2 regions of the Shewanella zhangzhouensis genome follow, and region 2 is predicted to be linked to the other one. Evidence: predicted binding sites of a transcription regulator. Region 2 holds the regulator's gene; the other holds the start of a gene.

Region 1 (6,226 bases), 480 kb from region 2:
CCGGACTGAATAAGGCTGTCGACCTGATCTTTCATGAGTGAAATGAGCGGCGATACCACCAGTGTGACACCGGGCAACACCAATGCAGGGACCTGATAACAAAGGCTTTTACCGCCACCGGTGGGCATGATCACCAGGCAATCTTCACCCTGACACACCCGCGTCATCACCTCCCGCTGGCCGGGCCTGAAATCCCGATAACCAAATACCTGTTGCAGGCAATGGCTCAGGGGATCCTGGGTGTGTTCTGATGCTGGTTGTTCCATGAAACTGCCGGAAGGTAAACAAGGCGGTCATTCTAACCAAGGTAGCGGCCTGTGTCTTGTCGCAATCGTCCTAAAGGGCAGCAGAGTAGCCCACCCAACACAATGCCACGAAAGCTTGCCAAACTGTGGTTACAGCTTGCCAGACGATACCGTATGGGATTATGTGTATCGCTTGAGACAACAATGCCAGCCACGTACAATTCGCAGCCCGGCAGTTGCCAACCAGCCAGAGAACGCCTGAATGAACACCGACCACGAATACCGCAAGGGCATATTACTCGCCATTGGCGCGTACACCATGTGGGGCTTCGCACCTTTATATTTCAAACTATTGGAGCAGATTTCTGCCACCGACATCCTGCTTCACCGGGTTATCTGGTCGTTTGTGTTTACCGCGTTGCTGATGGTATTCATCGGCGGCTTTGGCAAGCTGCGCCAACTGCTGAAGGCCCCCAAACAGCTGTTGGTGTTGCTGGTTACATCGATTTTGATTGCAGGTAATTGGCTGCTCTTCATCTGGGCGGTCAATAACGACCATATGCTGGATGCCAGCCTGGGTTATTACATTAATCCGCTGCTCAATGTCCTCTTGGGGATGGTGTTTCTGGGAGAGAGACTCAGGCCATTACAGTGGTTTGCCGTGTTTCTCGCCACCGTTGGCGTGGCGGTGCAGGTGATATCGTTCGGTTCTATTCCCGTGGTATCGCTGGCGCTGGCAGGCTCTTTTGGCATTTATGGGCTGCTGCGAAAAAAGGTCAAGGTGGACGCGAAAACCGGACTTTTGGTAGAAACCGCCATCTTGATGCCCGTTGCCCTGGGTTATTTGTTGTTGACGCTTGGCAGTGCAGAGCACAGCATGCTCAGCAATAACTGGCAGCTCAATCTGCTGCTCGTCGCCGCCGGAATTGTAACTACAGCGCCGCTGCTCTGCTTTGCAGGGGCTGCGGTGCGTATTCCCTTATCCATGCTGGGATTTTTTCAATATATCGGCCCCAGCATTATGTTCATACTCGCGGTCAGCCTCTATGGCGAGCCCTTTGGCGTGGAAAAGAGCGTCACCTTCGGTTTTATCTGGACAGCACTGGCGGTATTTACGCTGGATATGCTTAGGCGCCGCGGTTGATACCAGCGCCCCTGACAGCTGCGTCGTAAGACAGATCAGCCTGTATAAGAAAGAAGCCCGGGTATCACACGCCCGGGCTTTTTAGTCTCAAGACTCTCTCTTTCCCTTGGAAGGATTGATACCGTTTTGGTGAGTCCAGACTGCTGATCCATTTGGCCAGCGCTTCTTCTCAGCATTCCCTCAGTGTATTTATTCTCAGCGTTCTTTTTCGCTATGCAGGGCGGCCAACAAGGCCTCTCCGTCTGGTGTGCTGAGCACAAGGGTATACCCCTCATCCACCGGGATAACCAGTAAGGGATCGTCACCTGTCACAGACACCAGCGCCTTGGCATCATCCCCCTTAAGGCGAAACCACCCCAGATTGTATCCCGGCATTCCCACACCATTGGTGCGAAACCCAAGTTTGGGCGCATCTGCGGCTGATGTTGCCACCAGGCGAGCGTCATCAAGCTGTAAAGACGATACAGGAATGGTACGGCTGTAAGCGGGCAAGTCCAGCACCAACCTATCCTGCTCGAGGCGGGCCTCGGGTGATAAGGCACCAATGAAAATCCACCCCAACAGGCCCACCACAGCAAGAATAATGCCCGTGGCAACGGCGCTGGCTGTTTTGGTCATGGGTTTACGCCGAGCAAAAATGCCTATCAATATCACACCCATCAGCAAGCCTACCGCCCCCCAGAGTGCGCTGCCGGCAAGTGGCGTGAGTAAAAAACTTTGTGTTGTCATCAATCTGCCCCAACTCTCATCAGTTCGCCCAAGGTTGCGCGAAAGACATAATATGTCAAGAACATTAGACATAAAATGACAAAATAGCAGCAGCCATAAACAAACAACCAGCCATGTGGCTGGTTGTTTCGGCAGGATGGATTATTGCAGATCCAATGCGAGAATTTTTGAGCGGCGCTGGTAGTTGTAGAGCTGCTTTTTCTTGGTCGGTAAGGCTTCGACTTCAACCAACTCAAAGCCGTGCTCCAGAAACCAGTGAATACTGCGGGTAGTCAGTGCAAACAGGCGTGCGTAGCCCCTCACTCTTGCCTGGCCTATGATGTTTTTCAAAAGCAAACTACCCCGGTCGGCATCGCGGTAATCCGGATGTACAACAAGGCAGGCAAACTCACCGGCATTGTCTTCTTCAAAGGGATACAGCGCGGCGCAGCCTATCACCAGACCATCCCGTTCAATGACCATAAACTGCTCGATTTCCATCTCAAGCTGTTCGCGGGAACGGCGCACCAGAATGCCCTGCTCTTCCATGGGGCGGATCAGGTTAAGAATGCCACCAATGTCGGCAATTGAGGCGCGGCGCAGTCGCTCGGCGCTTTCGGTTACGATTTGAGTACCAATACCGTCGCGGGAGAACAGCTCTTGCAACAAGGCGCCATCTTCGAGATAGCTCACCAGGTGGCAACGTGGCACCCCATTACGGCAGGCATCGATGCTCGCCTTCAAAAATGCCAGGGTTCCCACACAGGCCTGACCGCCTTCCTGCATCTTTGAGAAAATTTTCTGGGCATCGTTTGGCATCAGCTCGGCAATTACATCGCCGTCACGACCCAGAATACCGTTTTGCGAGCTGAACCCTATCATCTTGTCCGCTTTGAGCTTTACCGCAACCTGGGTGGCCACTTCCTCGGCCGTCAGGTTGAAACTCTCACCGGTAACCGAGGCGGCAATCGGCCCCATCAGTACAATACCCCGGCTGTCGAGTTGATGCTTAAGCCCACTCACATCGATACGACGCACCCGGCCAGACAGGCAAAAATCCACCCCATCTTCCACGCCCAGCGGCTGGGCAATCACAAAGTTGCCGCTGACAACGTTCAGCTGCGTGCCCTGCATGGGGGTATTGGACAGACTCATGGAAAGCCGTGCTGTAATGTCGAATTGGAGCGCACCGGCGACCTGCTTAATCACCTTCAGGGTATCTTCATCGGTGATACGTACCCCGTTGTGGTAGGCAGGTGCAATACCATGCAGCTCAAGCGCCGCATCAATCTGCGGTCTGGCACCGTAAACCAGCACGATACGGATCCCCAAACTGTGCAGCAAGGCCACATCGTTGATGATGGCGCGAAATTGGGGTTGTACCATGGCTTCGCCGCCCAGCATGACTACAAACGTCTTGCCGCGGTGAGCGTTTACATAAGGGGCGGAATGACGAAAACCGTCAACCAATTCGGTAGTTCGCACGGGCTGTTTTGTCCTCACAGTCACCGACGCAGCACACACTGCGCCAAGTTGAATTCTTGCGCAATTTTATTGAATTTAAATTCACATTTAAAGCATTTGTTTTTACCAAACCCATGTTTCATATTAATGAAACGGTACGGCAACCGCATAACAATGCCAAAGTGTTCATCTAAATGCACATCAGTACATTAAAGCACACAAATCGCGGATTCACCTGAAATCCGGGCAATAAAAAACCCCGGCACAAAGGCCGGGGTTTTCAAAAGCTTGACCAAGTAAATTACTTGATTTTGGCTTCTTTGTAGATAACGTGCTGACGGATCACAGGATCAAACTTCTTGATCTCCATCTTTTCTGGCATGTTACGCTTGTTCTTGTCAGTGGTGTAGAAGTGACCAGTTTTAGCGCTTGAAACCAGCTTGATCTTTTCGCGATTGCCTTTAGCTTTAGCCATTTTCTATTACACCTTCTCGCCACGGGCACGAAGTTCAGCAACAACTACTTCGATACCTTTCTTATCGATAATACGCATACCTTTAGTGGAAACACGCAGCTGTACGAAGCGCTTTTCAGTTTCCAACCAGAAACGGTGGTTCTGCAGGTTAGGTAAAAAGCGACGACGGGTCGCGTTCTTTGCGTGCGAACGGTTGTTACCAACCATTGGTCGCTTGCCAGTAACTTGGCATACTCTTGACATGTCAATCTTCTCCAAACAGTTTTTAACGCTCGAGCATTAATGTACCTCGTATGGCCGTCGCCCGAGGCACAAAGAGGGCGCATTTTATACACGAAAGGCCATGGGAGATCAAGTAAAGATCATCCAATCCACCCTCGCTCGGCAAAGGAGACTATCTCCCGGTCCCCTACAACCATGTGATCCAGTAAGGATACATCTATGGTTGCCAAGGCATTTTTCAATCTTTCAGTGATCCGTCTGTCGGCTTGGCTGGGTTCAGCTACCCCAGACGGATGGTTATGGCAGACAATGACCGCTGCCGCCCGCTTTTCCAACACCAGCGACACCAGCTCTCGGGGATATACCGACGCTGCATCTATGGTGCCTCGAAACAATTCGACAAACTGGATGACCCTGTGTTGGCTGTCGAGCAGCAAGACGGCAAATACCTCATAGGCCCTGTCCGCCAACTGAAATCTCAGGTAATCCCGGGTCAAATCCGGACTTGTCAGCACGGCACCCCGCTGCAAAGATTCACCCGCCAGTCGCCTGGCAAGCTCAGCAGAAGCCTGAAGCTGGGCGTATTTTACCGGACCCAGGCCCTGGAGTCGACACACCTGCTGCTTAGTTGCACTGAATAAAGGTCGTAATCCACCAAATTCACCGATAAGTTGCCTTGCCAGGTCCACTGCATTTTGGCCACAAACCCCGTTTCGCAGCAGCACAGCCAGTAATTCTGCATCCGATAATTGAGCTGCGCCCCGCTGCAATAATTTTTCACGGGGCCCCTCTCCCTCAGGCCAGTCCCGAATTGCCATCCCTTGCCTCCCGCGTCCCGTCTTTGGGAACCACTTGCATGCTAAGTTTTTGACTTTGGCCGCTCACTCTTGAGGCGGCGTCTATGGTATGGTTAGCGCCAGTTAATTTTAGTCGGGATCTGCGTGTGAGCCTGAATAATAGAAAAATCCTGCTGGGGATTGGTGGCGGCATTGCTGCCTACAAGAGCGCTGATTTGGTGCGCCGTTTGAAAGAACAAGGCGCCGATGTGCGCGTGGTGATGAGCCAGAGCGCCTGCGAATTTATCACGCCGCTGACACTGCAAGCCCTCAGCGGCTATCCGGTCAGCATGGATTTGCTCGACCCCGCCGCCGAAGCCGCCATGGGTCACATTGAACTGGCCCGCTGGGCAGAGCTGATTATTCTGGCCCCAGCCACCGCCAACCTGATTGCCCGCATGAGCATAGGCATGGCGGATGAGCTGATCACCACCACCTGCCTTGCCACCTCGGCGCCCATCGCCATTTGCCCGGCAATGAACCAGCAGATGTACGCCAACCCGGCGACCCAGGCCAATTTAAACACGCTACAGCAACGTGGCATGCAGATTTGGGGCCCCGGCAGCGGCAGTCAGGCCTGCGGTGAAGTCGGTGCAGGCCGTATGCTGGAGCCGCTGGAAATCCGCACTCTGGCAGAACAGTTTTTTGCTCAAAAGGCCCAGGCAAGCAGCGCCCTTCACGGCGTCAGGCTGATGCTGACCGCCGGTCCCACCCGCGAAGCCATAGATCCTGTGCGTTATATCTCCAACCACAGCTCAGGCAAAATGGGCTTTGCCCTGGCCGAGGCCGCTGTAGCCATGGGCGCAGAAGTGACTCTGGTGTCAGGTCCTGTGACACTTTCCACACCCAAAGGCGTAAGCCGCATCGATGTGGACTCGGCCGAACAAATGTTGGCTGCTGTAATGCAACATATTGACCAGCAAGATATCTTTATTGGTTGCGCCGCTGTCGCCGACTATCGGGTTGCCGATGTTGCTGCCGGTAAAATTAAAAAGAGCAGCGAAACCATGCAGCTTGCGCTGGTGCGCAATCCTGATATCTTAGCCACGGTTGCCGCCCTGGAGGCGCGACCCTTTACGGTGGGATTTGCCGCCGAAACCCACGACGTAGAAACCTACGCCCGAGATAAGCT
Region 2 (6,226 bases):
TCATCAGCATGATGCCATACACATCGCCAAAGTCATCGTTCACCATGGGGTGCTGTGCACCTGGGGGTAAGCTCGCGGCCATATCATTGACCTTGCGTCTGAGCTCATCCCAGATTTGTGGCAGCTGGTCCGGACCATAGGTGTTTTTCATGGTCACAGTGATTTGCGACAACCCGGCGGTGCTCAGCGACTTTATCTTGTCCACATAGGGCAATGCCTGAATCGCTTTCTCTACCGGATAGGTGACCTCTTCTTCCACCTCGGTGGATGTGGCTCCGGGGTAGAGGGTGATAACCACTGCGTCTTTAATCGTAAAAGGTGGGTCTTCCAGCTGGCCCAGTCCGAGAAAGGCAACACTGCCTCCCAGCAGAAGGATCAGGGTAAACATCCAGCTGATGACGGAGTTCTTGACGAAATAGCCTGCTACGCTCATTGTCTGTCCTTATCCCTGAATCAGTTCAACTTGTTGGCCATCCACCAGGCGTGATGCTCCCTGGGTTACCACCTGCTGTCCGTCGGCGAGCCCGTCAACCACTTCGATGCTCTGGCCTACAATTACCCCCAAACGCACAGGTTTGAATTTAACGCTGCCGCTGGCAGCGTCATAAAGCCACACCCCGGCATCCTGCAAGTCAATATCGCTGCCATCGCGCATTACCACAGCGCTGATTGGCAACAGGTACTCACGTCGGTAGGTATAGGTGGCCTTGCCTAAATCCACAGTAACCTTGGCTGGCATCCCCTCCAGCACCTTAACCCCATCGGGTAACTCCACAGCTATAGTGGCCACGTAAGTATGGGATTGGGGATCCTTTTCGGTGTTCACTTCCAGCAGATGTCCAACAAAGTTTTTGTCCGGGAAAGCCTCAAAGGACACATCAAAGCCCTGCTTTTGCTGACCTGATTCCGCCCTTCGAGACACGGCAATCAAGAGATCGGGCACCTGCACATCCACTTCGATACGCTCAGTTCTGTGGACGCTGAGCACTAGGGTGCCCGGCTGAACGTTTTCAAAGGATTTGAGAAACACATCGCCAATCACCCCATCGAAGGGAGCTTTGAGCTCGGTATATTCCAGCATCAGCTCTGCCTGACGGGCTTCGGCGCGGGCAACCAGATATTCGGCATTCATCTGATCGTATTCCGCCTGGGCCATGAGTTGCTGATCCACCAGGATTTTGGAGCGCTCTGCCTGCTTGCGGGTTACGTCAAGACGGGCGCGGCGATCATTCAGTGCAATCTGAAAGTCGTTTTTTTCAAGTACGGCGAGTACATCACCGGCCTTGACCCTCTGCCCCTTGGTGACCGGAATACGGGCAATACGCCCTTCGACCCGAAACGCCAACGTCGTCAGGTCCTGCGCGCGGGCCACGCCACTGAACACCCGAGTCACCTGATTTTCGGTGCTGGGTATGGTGTAAACGGTGACCCTTGCAGGCTTATGCTCAATCTCCGGCGCCTGCCGACATCCGCCAAGCAGCACCAGTAACCCCAGCAGAGTAATCCCTATCGCTTCTTTCATGATCACAGTCCCCGCTCCTTCACCCAGCGCACCGCGCTCTGGCCATCACTGAGTTCGTCGGCGCCCGCAACCACGACAAAGTCGCCATCATTCAGCCCGGATACCAGAACACCGTCCTTCAACACTACTTCCGCCTTTTGCAGCCGCTGTGACTCCGGTAGCCAGCGGAATACCCAGGTTTTCTCGCCTTCCTGCACCACGGCACCGGCTGGAATACTGGGAGGGGGGATCAGGGCTTCGGTAGGCAGGGATACCCGTACAGTGGCCGACATCCCCGGCAAAATGTTGAGCTGCTCAGGCATAGGCAACGTCAGGATCACGGTATAACTGCCGGTACTGCTGTCGGCCACAGTGCTCATTTCTTTCAGGGTGGCGGCAAACCAGCTGTCCCGGCTGTCAAAACGAACTTCCGGCGTCAACAACTTACCGGTAGTGGCCTGATAACTTTGGATAGGGCCTATGTACTGTTCAGGCAATTGAAAACTCACATCAATCAGGTTTTCACTGCGCACACCAAGTACAGGCTCCTGCGCCCTGACGAATTCGAACTGGCGTTTATCGCGTTTGGATATCACACCATCGTAAGGGGCCAGCAGGCGGGTATAGGCAAGTTCCACTTCGGCTTTGTCCAGCGCTGCTTTGGCGACATCATGATTACTCTTGGACTTGTCAAAATCGTTGCGCGACACCACACCCTGCTCTACCAGGCTGAGATTACGCTCATAGAGCACCTTGGCCAGCGCATACTGAGCTCGGGCGACTTCCAACTGCTGTTCGTAGAGTGCCGGGTCCAGCTTAGCCAACAGCTGCCCGGCTTTTACCTCTTCACCGGGACGCACCAGGATGTCCATGATTTCACCGCTGACGCGAAATGACAGCCCGGCACGTTCCGATGCCCTGACCTCGGCCGGCAACAATCTCTGGTTCATGCCTTCGGCCAACGTAATTTGACTAACCTTAACCGGTCGGGGGGCCTCACCAGTCGTGGCTTGCGAGGCTGACGGGAGCCAAAGGGCCCCCAGCACTGCGGCAATACCTATCCCGGGAAACGGCCTGAGCTTGCTCATGGGAAACTCCTGTAAAGGTGCAACAGTATTAAAAATAACCACCAAGTGGGTAACAGTTTGACAACAAAACCAATAAGTTTCCACATAAATGCAGGGGTTAATTGAAAATCGCTGTCAAAGATAAATCACAGATTTCAGACATAAAAAAACGGAGCACCAGGCTCCGTTTCTTCACTTCAGCGAGACTTACTTAACGAAGTCTACACCCAGTTGGATATCACCCTTGAGGGTATCCAGCATGGCATCGCGGGCGTTGGCTTCAAACGCACTCACTTCGCCGTAAGGCAGTACTTTTTCTACGCCGTTTTTACCCAGCAACACTGGCTGAGCAAAGAACACTGCGTGCTCGCTGCCGCCGTCAACATAGGCGCATTCAACCACATTGGCTTCGCCTTGCAGACCACGGATAAGAGACATACCGAAACGGAAAGCAGCCTGACCCATAGACAGGGTAGCGCTGCCGCCACCGGCCTTGGCTTCTACTACTTCGGTACCCGCGTTCTGGATACGCTTGGTCAGGGCAGCAACTTCTTCATCAGAGAAGCTTACGCCTTCGATTTGAGACAGCAGAGGCAGGATGGTCACGCCGCTGTGGCCGCCAATCACGTTTACTTTCACGCTGGCTACGTCAACGCCCTTGGCTTCGGCAACGAAGGTCTCGGCGCGGATAACGTCCAGAGTGGTCACACCGAACAGGCGGTTCTTGTCGTAAACACCGGCTTTCTTCAGCACTTCAGCAGCGATGGCCACAGTGGTGTTTACTGGGTTGGTGATGATACCAACCAACGCTTTTGGACAGGTCACTGCCACTTTTTCAATCAGGTTACGGACGATACCTGCGTTGATGTTGAACAGATCAGAGCGATCCATACCTGGCTTACGGGCCACACCGGCAGAAATCAGTACCACATCGGCACCTTCCAGCGCAGACGTTGGGTCTTCACCGGCAAAACCTTTCACCTCAACGGCAGTTGGGATGTGGCTCAGATCCACAGCAACACCTGGTGTTACAGGGGCAATGTCATACAGAGACAGCTTGGAACCAGCAGGCAGTTGGGTTTTCAGGAGTAGGGCGAGGGCTTGGCCGATACCACCGGCGGCACCAAGAACAGCAACTTTCATAGGTATTCTCCGTTATATCTCGGAATTTGTGAGGTAGATCCTCAAATGATGGCGCCACATTAAAGCATCGTCACACAAATTTCAATTATCCCTTAGTCGCCTGTGGCCAAGGTTTGACGGCATTTTTCGGTGTGATTGTCAGCAATTTGAAACAGGTGTTTGACCAGCCGTCCGGACGGCCACCTTTATCTGCATTTTTATTCACAAAGAGCGGGGATTTGTTGACTTTTGGCTTTTAAATATGCAAAATGCGCTGGATTTTTGAATAACAACAAAGCAGCCCACTATGCAAAAAAATCAGGATGACCTCGTCAAAACCTTCAAAGCGCTGTTAAAGGAAGAGCGCTTCGGTTCCCAGAGCGAGATAGTTAATGCGCTGCAGGCCGAAGGCTTCAGCAATATCAACCAATCCAAAGTCTCCCGCATGCTGAGCAAGTTCGGTGCCGTCCGTACCCGAAACGCCAAGCAGGAGATGGTGTACTGCCTGCCGGCCGAACTTGGCGTGCCCACTGCCGGCAGCCCACTGAAGAATCTGGTGCTGGATGTGGATCACAACCAAGCCATGATTGTGGTGCGTACCAGCCCGGGGGCTGCCCAGCTGATAGCCCGTTTGCTGGACTCCATCGGCAAACCCGAAGGTATCCTGGGTACCATTGCCGGTGACGATACCATTTTTATCTGCCCCTCCAGCATCAAGACCATCGAAGATACGCTGGAAACGGTTAAGTCCCTGTTTAATTACAGCGAGTAACCTAACACATATTGGGACAAGTCCATCATTCCCATTAAAAAGCGCCCCGCGGGGCGCTTTTTTCAATCCTGACCCTGGAGCAAATAATCCAGCGACGGCGCGAAAAACGACGAGCCAGTCAGGGCGCGGGTGAAATGCATCAGGTGATCGTGATTCCCTTCGCCATCGCCGTGCACCATCGAATGCAGCATCTTTTCGAAATGGGAGGGCGTGCGACAAACAGAGATAAACATCAACCCCTGCTCTTTCACCGAGCCATAGGGCATGCTCTGACGCAGGATCTCCATCGAGTTGCCCTGTTCATCTTTCAGATTCACTCTTTTTATGTGGCTGGTCAGCGGCTTATCGGCAGACTCATATTCGATATTATCCACCTTGGTTCGGCCGATGATGTCTTCCTGCTTTTTCACCGGCAAGCGGTGCCACTTTGAAAGGTTATGGGCAAACTTTTGTACGTGCACATAAGCCCCGCCCCGGAATGCCGGATCTTCATCCCCCACCAGGGCCACATCCTGACGGTGGCGACCGCGGGGATTTTCAGTACCGTCCACAAACCCGGTCAGATCCCGGTTATCCATAAAACGGAAACCGCGCTCTTCGTCCACCAGCTCCACCAGCTCATCGAGCATCTGATTCACCTCATTGGCCACCAGATGCAGTATGTCCAGACGATCACAACGCAAATGTACAAATAAATCGTACTCCAGCGCAGGTGCCTCCCGGTTGCCTTCGTGCATTGCAGGGAAGGGCTTGAGTCGAGACGGGCGCTCCTGACCAAAGAGACTGTCCCAATAGTTAGCCCCCACAGCCACGAACCCATTAAAGGCACTGTCGGCATATTGGTCTGTGAGGTCGTAAAGGTATTGGGCAACACTGGCAAGGCTCGCACGCAGCGACTGCTCAACCCCTTCGTTGGCGTTGAACATCAGATAGACTGCGTGAAGATTGCCTTCGGCGCACACGCCCAACTGTTCACGTGGCATAACCTGATTATCCATATTATTAAGGCCTTACTGAGTATGTCTTTGTCGGTCACATTATCCCGTACTTTAGGAAAAAATATCACCGACCGACGCACATTACACGAGATTGGTTGTTATTCACCCTAATAGCCTGCGGCCTGACCATCTTTACGGCTCTCGGAAGCACCGCGATAGACACCGGTTTCCACATTGATACCGATAGCCTGATAGCCGCCAAATTCCCCCAGGGCATCCCGGATCACATGGCCTTTTTTCACCAGTTCCCGACGGGTCTCCATGGAAAAACCCGACTCCAGGCTCACATAACCGCCATCGCTCATCACCTCGCCGGTGGGCTCGCTGGAGCCCGAATGCAGAATACGTGGCGCATCGCCCGCTTCCTGTAAATTCATGTCGAAGTCGATGAGATTAATGATAATTTGCGCATGCATCTGCGGCTGGGTGGCGCCGCCCATCACCCCAAAACTGAGCCAGGGTTTACCCTCTTTGGTTACAAACGCCGGAATGATGGTGTGGAAGGGCCGCTTGCCGGGGGCGTAAGAATTGGGGCGCCCCGGGGTTAAATCAAACAACTGCCCCCTGTCCTGCAGCACAAAGCCGAGATCCGGGGGTGTCATGCCAGAGCCCATACCGCGGAAATTACTTTGAATGAGGGACACCATGTTGCCTTCGCTGTCCGCGGTGGTGAGATACACGGTATCACCCTGTTGCAGATTGGGGTTACCCGGCTCCACCGACTTGGCGGCCCTGGGACCTATCTGCTTGGCACGCTCCTGGTTGT

The links. Region 2 encodes ArgR, which controls arginine synthesis, uptake and breakdown. Its sites were predicted from a motif close to ANTGAATANNTATTCANT; they were not measured.
Region 1: argA (amino-acid N-acetyltransferase) is a predicted target of ArgR. The motif match lies at 3,651-3,668, and genes of this name have one in related genera.

The regions. Positions count from the first base shown of each region.
Region 1 covers NZ_CP080414.1:383,325-389,550, reverse strand. Annotated here, with positions in the region: gene recQ (DNA helicase RecQ) at 1-266, opposite strand, end outside; gene rarD (EamA family transporter RarD) at 508-1,389, shown strand; gene K0H63_RS01735 (hypothetical protein) at 1,585-2,118, opposite strand; gene argA (amino-acid N-acetyltransferase) at 2,260-3,582, opposite strand; gene rpmG (50S ribosomal protein L33) at 3,863-4,036, opposite strand; gene rpmB (50S ribosomal protein L28) at 4,043-4,279, opposite strand; gene radC (RadC family protein) at 4,399-5,076, opposite strand; gene coaBC (bifunctional phosphopantothenoylcysteine decarboxylase/phosphopantothenate--cysteine ligase CoaBC) at 5,160-6,226, shown strand, end outside.
Region 2 covers NZ_CP080414.1:865,209-871,434, reverse strand. Annotated here, with positions in the region: gene K0H63_RS03755 (efflux RND transporter permease subunit) at 1-433, opposite strand, end outside; gene K0H63_RS03750 (efflux RND transporter periplasmic adaptor subunit) at 443-1,522, opposite strand; gene K0H63_RS03745 (efflux RND transporter periplasmic adaptor subunit) at 1,525-2,589, opposite strand; gene mdh (malate dehydrogenase) at 2,776-3,711, opposite strand; gene argR (transcriptional regulator ArgR) at 3,998-4,462, shown strand; gene K0H63_RS03730 (Dyp-type peroxidase) at 4,525-5,460, opposite strand; gene ggt (gamma-glutamyltransferase) at 5,568-6,226, opposite strand, start outside.